One region of the Buttiauxella sp. JUb87 genome, then DNA from elsewhere that is predicted to be linked to it. Evidence: predicted binding sites of a transcription regulator. Region 1 holds the regulator's gene; the other holds the start of a gene.
What was found. The regulator ArgR, encoded in region 1, controls arginine synthesis, uptake and breakdown. The targets are predictions, from matches to a motif close to ANTGAATAAAAATACANT.

Region 1 (4,427 bases):
GTGGGATGATTGGTATTAACGAATGTGCGGTGTCGACTGAGTTGGGGCCGTTTGGCGGAGTGAAAGAATCTGGACTAGGGCGAGAAGGCTCGGTACTGGGCCTGGATGAGTTTCTGGAAGTCAAAACCTTGCATATTGGCGGGCTGTAGAAGCTCAAAAGATAAGAGTGCTCTGGTTAAGGTGGCAAGTAATGAAAAAATACACCTTTGATTTTAGTCAGATAGAAGATCAGCCGGGATTCTATCGTCACTTTATCCAGGTATTTCAACTTGAGAAAAAACAGGTTCACGATCTCGATAGTTTATGGGATGTCGTCGTTGGAGGCATCTTACCTCTCCCGGTGGAAATAGAATTTGTTCACCTGCCGGAGATGCAAAGACGGCGCTACGGGGCGTTGATTTTGCTTTTCGACGAAGCAGAAGAGGAACTGGAAGGGCAATTGCGTTTCAACGTACGTGGTTAACCATGATGTTAGGGCATAAAAAAGCCCCCGCGAGCGGGGGCAAAGCCGTCAGTTTTGACGACGAGGGTTTATTTATACAGTTCAGCGGTAGCGTGCCATGCATCGCCACTACGTGCTTCGGTAATACGATATGCCGATGCACCTTCTTTAGTCGCTTTCTGTGATAATTCCTGACGCATATCCATTGGTGCACTGCCAACCTGGCTGACAGAAATGCTACCCATAGATTGCATGTTTTGTGCTTGTTCGCTGTTTACCTGATGTGCGGCTGCGTTAGCGCCGAAAGAGATAACAGAGAAAAGGCTCAGTGCTGCGATAGTTAATTTGGTTTTCATAATCTTTACTCCTGAATGGTTTTCTCAACGACCGGAAGGGCTAAACTGCTTTATTGTTCTTGGGGCCGTTGTCTGGATTATCGTTGTATTGCTTTTGCTTATTGCTACCGGGCTGTTACTTGTACAGCTCTGCTGTTGCATGCCATTGGTCGCCAGTACGGGCTTCAATGATGCGGTAAGAAGAAGCGCCTTGCTCTTCAGCTTTCTTATTCAGCAACTGGTGCATGTCCATCGGAGCACTACCGACCTGGCTGACAGACACTGAACCCATCGCCTGGCGGTTTTGTGCCTGTTCGGTATTAATAGATGTCGCTGCAAAAGCGCCGAATGACAGCATCGAGAGCAGGCTTGCGGTAACTAAAGTTGATTTCATGTTCATAATTTTCGCCTCGTCGTATTCTTTTATTGGGGTCTTCATTTCGTGACCCTCATCACAAAATCAAGTATACACTAATAACCTACAAAATTAATACCACGCTAATTATTCTCTATGAAACTTTACAATAATAGAGGCTTTTTATATTACGTAAAGTTATTAAAATGAGTCTTTTATTGCTGATTTTTTGTTAAGTATAAGTAAAAACAATGAGATGCCATGAATTAGCTTTTTGTGCGATTCATCACATAACCGGCTGATGAGAGAGATGTTTAGATTTGGGGAAAGCCTAAATAAGGGGATTTACGTATAAACGATGACAGCCAGGGGATTGTTATGAAGGTGTTATTCCCGCCGTACTGACAGCGGGAATACGGAAGTAATGCTTACAACTCTTGTTCGAACAACACCAAAATTGCTTCATACAATTCTTTTACAGTGAAGTCCCTTGCCGGGGTGGTAAAGATGGTGTCATCACCGGCAATCGTGCCCAAAATACCTTCAGCTTTACCTAACGAATCCAGCAAACGTGCAATTAACTGTGCCGCCCCTGGGCTTGTGTGGATAACAACAACGGCATCGTTGTAATCAATATCCAGTACCAGGTTTTTCAGCGGGCTGGACGTTGTTGGCACGCCAAGCTCGGCTGGTAAGCAGTACACCATTTCCATTTTGGCGTTGCGGGTACGCACCGCACCAAACTTGGTCAGCATACGAGAGACTTTGGATTGGTTGATGTTTTCGAAACCATCATTTTGCAAAGCATGAACGATTTCACCTTGAGAACTGAATTTCTCTTCTTTTAATAATGCTTTGAACGCTTTGACTAATTCTTCTTGTTTTGAGGAAATACGCATATATCACCCATGTTCAGGTCAACGAAGATAACATTATTATGCATTTAAATGAATTGTTATGCAAATTATTGGCTGGGTGAAGGCCTGAAATAATGTTATGAAAGAGGCGGATATTATCAAATTTTGTTATCGAGAAACATGCCTTCGTCACGACTCTAAAATAAGATGCCAAGTAAACTAAATGTTATCAAAATGATGTTGTTTTGCTGCGGATGGAGGGGTAATGTAACCGCCGTTGATGTGACAACATCAGGTTGTGACCGGGCGCTAAGGCGTCGTTTCCACCCGGCGAGTAAATGCAGCAGTAACGTTTCAGGAATGCTCAACCTCGCAATCCTAAAGCGGGAAGATTGTAATTACCCCTTCCCTGGATTATGGTCGCCACCGCATGGAGTTACGGCACCTATTTGCTAACCATAATAAGGAGTTTAGGATGAAAGTTGCAGTCCTCGGCGCAGCAGGCGGTATTGGCCAGGCGCTTGCCCTTCTACTCAAGACCCAACTGCCTTCAGGTTCAGAACTCTCCCTGTATGATATTGCACCGGTAACCCCTGGTGTTGCAGTCGATCTGAGTCATATCCCTACTGATGTGAAAATCAAAGGTTTCTGCGGTGAAGACGCAACACCTGCACTGGTTGGTGCAGATGTCGTGCTGATCTCTGCGGGTGTGGCACGTAAACCAGGTATGGATCGTTCAGACCTGTTTAACGTCAACGCGGGAATCGTGAAAAATCTGGTTCAACAGATTGCTAAAACTTGCCCGAAAGCCTGTATCGGTATTATCACAAACCCAGTGAATACCACCGTTGCGATTGCTGCGGAAGTGCTGAAAAAAGCAGGTGTCTACGACAAAAACAAACTGTTTGGCGTGACTACGCTGGACATCATCCGCTCCAACACCTTTGTTGCGGAACTGAAAGGCAAACAGCCGACTGATATCGAAGTTCCTGTCATTGGCGGCCACTCCGGTGTGACCATTCTGCCACTGCTGTCGCAGATTCCTGGTGTTAGCTTCACCGAGCAAGAAGTTGCTGACCTGACTAAGCGTATCCAGAATGCTGGGACCGAAGTTGTAGAAGCTAAAGCGGGTGGTGGATCTGCAACCCTGTCAATGGGCCAGGCAGCTGCGCGCTTTGGTCTGTCAATGGTTCGCGCGCTGCAAGGCGAAAGCAATGTGGTTGAATGTGCGTACGTTGAAGGGAATGGCGAACACGCTCGTTTCTTCTCTCAGCCATTGCTGCTGGGTAAAAACGGTATCGCAGAGCATAAATCTTACGGCAAACTGAGCGCTTTCGAGCACCAGGCGTTGGAAGGGATGCTGGATACTCTGAAGAAAGATATTACCCTTGGCGAAGAGTTTGTTAACAAATAAACCCTGAGCTTTAGAGATAAAAAAACCGGAATGTAGATTCCGGTTTTTTTTCGCCTGCGACTTATTAGTTTGTCGCGGGGTATTCCTGAATCGTGACTTGTAGCGTCAGCTTCTTATCTTCACGCATCACTTCAACTGGAATGACAGAGCCTGGACGAATCTCCGCCACCTGATCCATGGTGCCCAAAGCTGAAATTGCGGGTTTGTGGTTCACAGAGATAATCACGTCGTTAACCAGCAGACCTGCTTTAGCCGCCGGGCCGTCAGGTGTCACTTCGTTAACGATAATTCCCTGAATCTGATCAATGCCGGTTGCGGGGCCATGTAATGGCGTTATCTCGCGCCCGCCAATCCCAATGTAGCCACGAATCACGCGGCCATCGCGAATCAGCTTATCCATGATTTTGGTGGAGAGCTGTGTTGGTATGGCGAAGCCGATACCTTCAGGGGTTTCACCATCGTTACTTTTATCAAACGACAGGGTGTTGATACCCATCAGTTCGCCCAGCGAGTTAACCAATGCGCCGCCTGAGTTACCGTGGTTGATTGAAGCGTCAGTTTGCAGGAACGACTGGCGGCCGGAGGGGCTAAGGCCGATACGACCGGTAGCACTGATGATCCCCTGTGTAATGGTCTGCCCGAGGTTATACGGGTTACCAATCGCCATGACGACATCACCAATATGCGGTACGCGCTTATTGTTGATTGGAATCACCGGGAGGCTGGTGGCATTAATTTTCAGCACGGCCAAATCGGTCAGGCTATCAGAACCCACAAGTAACGCTTCAAAAACGCGACCATCTTGCAGAGCAACGATAATTTGCTCGGCATCATTAATGACGTGTTTGTTGGTAATGATGTAGCCGCGCTCATCCATGATGACACCAGAGCCGAGAGTGCGAATTTGTAACTGGTTACTGGCATTGCTGCCGACACTGCGGTTGTAAACGTTGACCACAGCAGGCGCAGCACGACGCACCGCTGAGTTGTAGCTCAGCGGCGTTTCGTCGGCACTGTCAAAGTT
Region 2 (4,427 bases), on a different contig from region 1:
TGTAACGCGCCTGCACGACTGGTGTGTAATAGCCGGTGAATTGCACGTTGCCGTAGTTGTCGGCACCTTCCATCTGCCAGGCGTCAATCCCGTACTGGCTCAGCTTACTGGTATCGCCACCGGCCTGCAGCCACTGCTGAACCGCGCCGTAAACATCGCTCTTGCTATTATAGAGGCGAGGAGAGGCAGAACGAATCTGGTTAACTTGCTCAGCAAAGTCGCCACCGTTAATGGGCGCCCCTACCGCATCCGGGCGATTGACCAGGGAAAATGGCTGGGTGAACTTCCCGTCCTTATATTGCTGACCTTTATCTGTCGGTTTCGAGGAACAGCCAGCCAGAATGGCAACCATTACCCCAGTTACAATGTACTTCGTCCAACGTCCTATCATTACTTCCTCGCCCTGTTTATGCCGCATTACGCCACGGGAAGATAGCAAACACGCCGCAAGATTTAAACGAGTTGCGCCTCGCACAGCCCAGATGTGTTCGTTATTTGTACTTAAATTAAATTATTATCAGTTAGATGAGACAAATCGGGTATTTTTTAAAAAAAGGGTTGCATCAAAAGCCGAGCAGAGTATAGTGCGCTTCCACGGACGCGGGGTGGAGCAGCCTGGTAGCTCGTCGGGCTCATAACCCGAAGGTCGTCAGTTCAAATCTGGCCCCCGCAACCAATTAAAAAGTCGCTGAGTTTAGCGCGGTGGTGAAAACCATTAGCAGTAAATAGTTATACGGACGCGGGGTGGAGCAGCCTGGTAGCTCGTCGGGCTCATAACCCGAAGGTCGTCAGTTCAAATCTGGCCCCCGCAACCAACTAAGACGCTGAAGTTTAGCGCAATGATGAAAATCATTTGGGTACTAAAGAAGTTTACGGACGCGGGGTGGAGCAGCCTGGTAGCTCGTCGGGCTCATAACCCGAAGGTCGTCAGTTCAAATCTGGCCCCCGCAACCAACATTTAAACACCTTAACGGGTGTTTTTTTGTATCTGAAATCCGGGTGATTTGATGTCCACCCTACGAAATGCAGTTGTAGGTCGGATAAGCGCAAGCGTCATCCGACAATAAATTGGCTCTATCCACGCCGTGCTAATCGCGAACTATCCGCAAAGTACGCCCTAATCCCTGCCAGAATTGACTCCGCAACTTCCTGCTGGAAAGTTGCAGTACGCAGTTTGCGCTCTTCCTCAACGTTACTCAGAAATGCGGTTTCCACCAGAATCGATGGAATATCCGGTGCTTTCAGCACGGCAAAGCCAGCCTGATCAACACTGTTTTTATGCAGCTTGTTCACTCGACCCAATCGGGTTAGAACTTCTTTGCCGAATTTAAGGCTATCGTTGATGGTCAACGACTGCACCATATCGAACATCGTGTGGTCGAGATACCTGTCACCACTCTTACTCACCCCACCGATCAAGTCGGCAGCGTTCTGTGTTTGAGCAAGGAATTTTGCCGCAGTACTGGTGGCACCTTTGGTTGAAAGTGCAAAGACCGAGGAGCCGCGTGCCGCGCCTGAAGTAAACGCATCCGCATGAATAGAAACAAATAAATCAGCACGTTGCTTCTGCGCTTTCGCCACCCTGACTTTTAACGGGATAAACACATCCTCGTTACGCGTCATATAGGCTTTCATGTTCGCTTCTTTATCAATAAGCGCTTTCAGGCGACGAGCGATTTGCAGCACAATGTCTTTTTCGCGCGTCTTATTTGGCCCGATGGCACCGGGATCTTCCCCGCCGTGCCCAGGATCGAGCATGATCACAATTGGCCTGTCGCGCCCGGCTTTACCCGGCTTCGGCCCTTGTTCAGGTGACGGTGGCGCATCTTTGTCCAGTTTGCCGTTGTTGTAATCTTCCAGCAGGGCTAACAGCGGATCTTGCTCGCTGTTCATATTGGCCGGATAGAGATCCATCACCAGGCGTTCTTTAAATTCTGCTACCGGTGCCAGGGCGAAAAGATGCGGCGTGACGTTCTGCTTGAGCTCAAAAACCATGCGCACAGTTTGCGGATCAAACTGCCCGACACGCGCCGATTTGATAAAAGGATCGTCGCCACGAATTTGGCCGCCAATACCTTTCAATACTGAATTTAAATTCACACCTTCAATGTCCACCACCACCCGATCGGGGTTGCTCAGTGCGAACTGCTTATACTTAAGCTCTTTGTTCGATTCCAGTGTGACACGAGTGTAAGACGATGCCGGCCAGACACGCACCGCCACGACCAGGCTCGAGGCTGCAAAGCCAACCTGGCTGACACTCAGTAGCCACATAGCGCCTGCGCCCTGCAATAAGCGGCGACGACTAATTAAAGAACGGGAATCAGACATAGCTCTCCTGAGCGGTGTTTTTCCGTGAACCAAATAACGACATTTATTTTTTGAGCCGAAAACTTTAGCGAAACATCCCCATACTGTCACTCATAAAAGGGTAAACATTCGCAATCAAGCCCCTGACAAGCCAGATGCAGAAATTTCTGCTTTGCGGTAAATCCTGCTTGCACCTGAAGCAATAAAAGAATAAAAATACAGAAATTACGAATAATCATGCAGCGAGGGCTTGCCGTGGTGAAGGAACGTAGAACCGAACTGGTACAGGGATTCCGCCATTCTGTTCCCTATATAAATGCCCATCGGGGAAAAACGTTTGTCATTATGCTTGGCGGCGAAGCCATTGAACACGAGAACTTTTCCAGTATCGTCAATGATATTGGGCTGTTACACAGCCTGGGAATTCGTCTGGTGGTGGTGTATGGCGCGCGCCCGCAAATAGATGCCAATCTGGCTTCGCATAATCATGAACCTATCTATCACAAACATACGCGTGTCACTGATGCAAAAACCCTTGAGCTGGTAAAACAGGCAGCAGGATTATTGCAACTGGATATCACAGCACGTTTGTCCATGAGCCTTGGCAACACACCGTTGCAAGGGGCGCATATCAACGTCGTCAGCGGCAACTTTATTATTGCGCAACCGTTGGGCGTGGATGATGGCGTGGATTATTGCCACAGTGGCCGTGTTCGTCGTATCGACGAAGAAGCCATTCACCGTCAGCTTGATAACGGCGCAATCGTACTAATGGGCCCGGTCGCGGTTTCCGTCACGGGCGAAAGCTTCAACCTCACTTCAGAAGAGATTGCCACGCAACTGGCGGTCAAACTGAAAGCCGAAAAAATGATTGGCTTCTGCTCTTCTCAGGGCGTTATCGATGACAACGGCAATATCGTTTCAGAACTGTTCCCTAACGATGCACAAAAACGCATTGAAGAGCTTGAAGTAGCCGGGGACTATCACTCTGGCACCGTGCGTTTTCTGCGTGGTGCAGTGAAAGCCTGTCGCAGCGGCGTGCGTCGCAGTCATTTAATCAGTTATCAAGAAGATGGTGCGCTGTTGCAGGAACTGTTCTCCCGCGATGGTATTGGTACGCAGATTGTGATGGAGAGTGCGGAGCAAATTCGTCGTGCCACCATCAACGATATCGGCGGTATTCTGGAGCTGATTCGTCCGCTGGAACAACAAGGGATTCTGGTGCGCCGCTCGCGTGAGCAGCTGGAAATGGAGATCGACAAGTTCACCATTATTCAGCGCGACAACCTGACCATCGCTTGTGCTGCACTCTATCCGTTCCAGGAAGAGGGCATTGGTGAAATGGCCTGCGTTGCAGTTCATCCTGATTATCGCAGTTCATCACGCGGTGAAGTTTTGTTGCAGCGTATTGCTACGCAAGCCCGTCAAATGGGGCTGAGCAAACTGTTCGTGCTGACAACCCGGAGCATTCACTGGTTCCAGGAACGGGGCTTTATGCCGGTTGATGTTGAACTGCTGCCAGAAAGCAAAAAAGAGATGTACAACTACCAGCGCCGCTCGAAAGTGTTGATGGCTGATTTAGCTTAGGTTGATGACAAACCTTATTCTTTCGCAAAGCGAACATATATCACCAAATAAAAAACAAGGAAAATCAATTTATTGATTTTCGGCTAATAACCACAAAGAAGGAAAAACCACGTTTTTTCCTTCTTTGTCAGCACCCTAAGCTAGCCCTGAAAAGGCTAGCTAAAACTGTCCATCAATCCACTACGACGTTCCGTCTTCGTTACAATCGCTTTTTCTAACACCCGATCATCGGCGTACAAAGACAATTGATTGCGAGCACGAGTGATTGCGGTGTAGACCAGCTCACGCGTCACCACTGCGGTGTATTGATTTGGCAAAACCAGTGCGGCGTGCTCGAATTCCGACCCTTGAGATTTATGCACCGTCATGGCGAATGCGGTTTCATGGCCAGGCAGACGGCTCGGCTGCACAGATTTGATGTTGCCATCCGGCATCGGGAACCAGACGCGCAGCCCCTCCCCCATGTCCAGAGCAATACCAATATCGCCGTTGAATAACCCCAACGAACTGTCGTTACGGGAAATCATAAT

Region 2: a site for ArgR is predicted at 2,516-2,533, ahead of argA (amino-acid N-acetyltransferase). Genes of this name have one in related genera too.

Annotation. Positions count from the first base shown of each region.
Region 1 covers NZ_SNVY01000002.1:798,793-803,219, reverse strand. Annotated here, with positions in the region: gene EC843_RS11925 (NAD-dependent succinate-semialdehyde dehydrogenase) at 1-149, shown strand, start outside; gene EC843_RS11920 (hypothetical protein) at 191-463, shown strand; gene yhcN (peroxide/acid stress response protein YhcN) at 532-798, opposite strand; gene yhcN (peroxide/acid stress response protein YhcN) at 914-1,177, opposite strand; gene argR (transcriptional regulator ArgR) at 1,561-2,031, opposite strand; gene mdh (malate dehydrogenase) at 2,465-3,403, shown strand; gene degS (outer membrane-stress sensor serine endopeptidase DegS) at 3,468-4,427, opposite strand, start outside.
Region 2 covers NZ_SNVY01000016.1:21,320-25,746, reverse strand. Annotated here, with positions in the region: gene mltA (murein transglycosylase A) at 1-391, opposite strand, end outside; tRNA gene EC843_RS23975 (tRNA-Met) at 600-676, shown strand; tRNA gene EC843_RS23970 (tRNA-Met) at 739-815, shown strand; tRNA gene EC843_RS23965 (tRNA-Met) at 878-954, shown strand; gene amiC (N-acetylmuramoyl-L-alanine amidase AmiC) at 1,075-2,331, opposite strand; gene argA (amino-acid N-acetyltransferase) at 2,566-3,897, shown strand; gene recD (exodeoxyribonuclease V subunit alpha) at 4,053-4,427, opposite strand, start outside.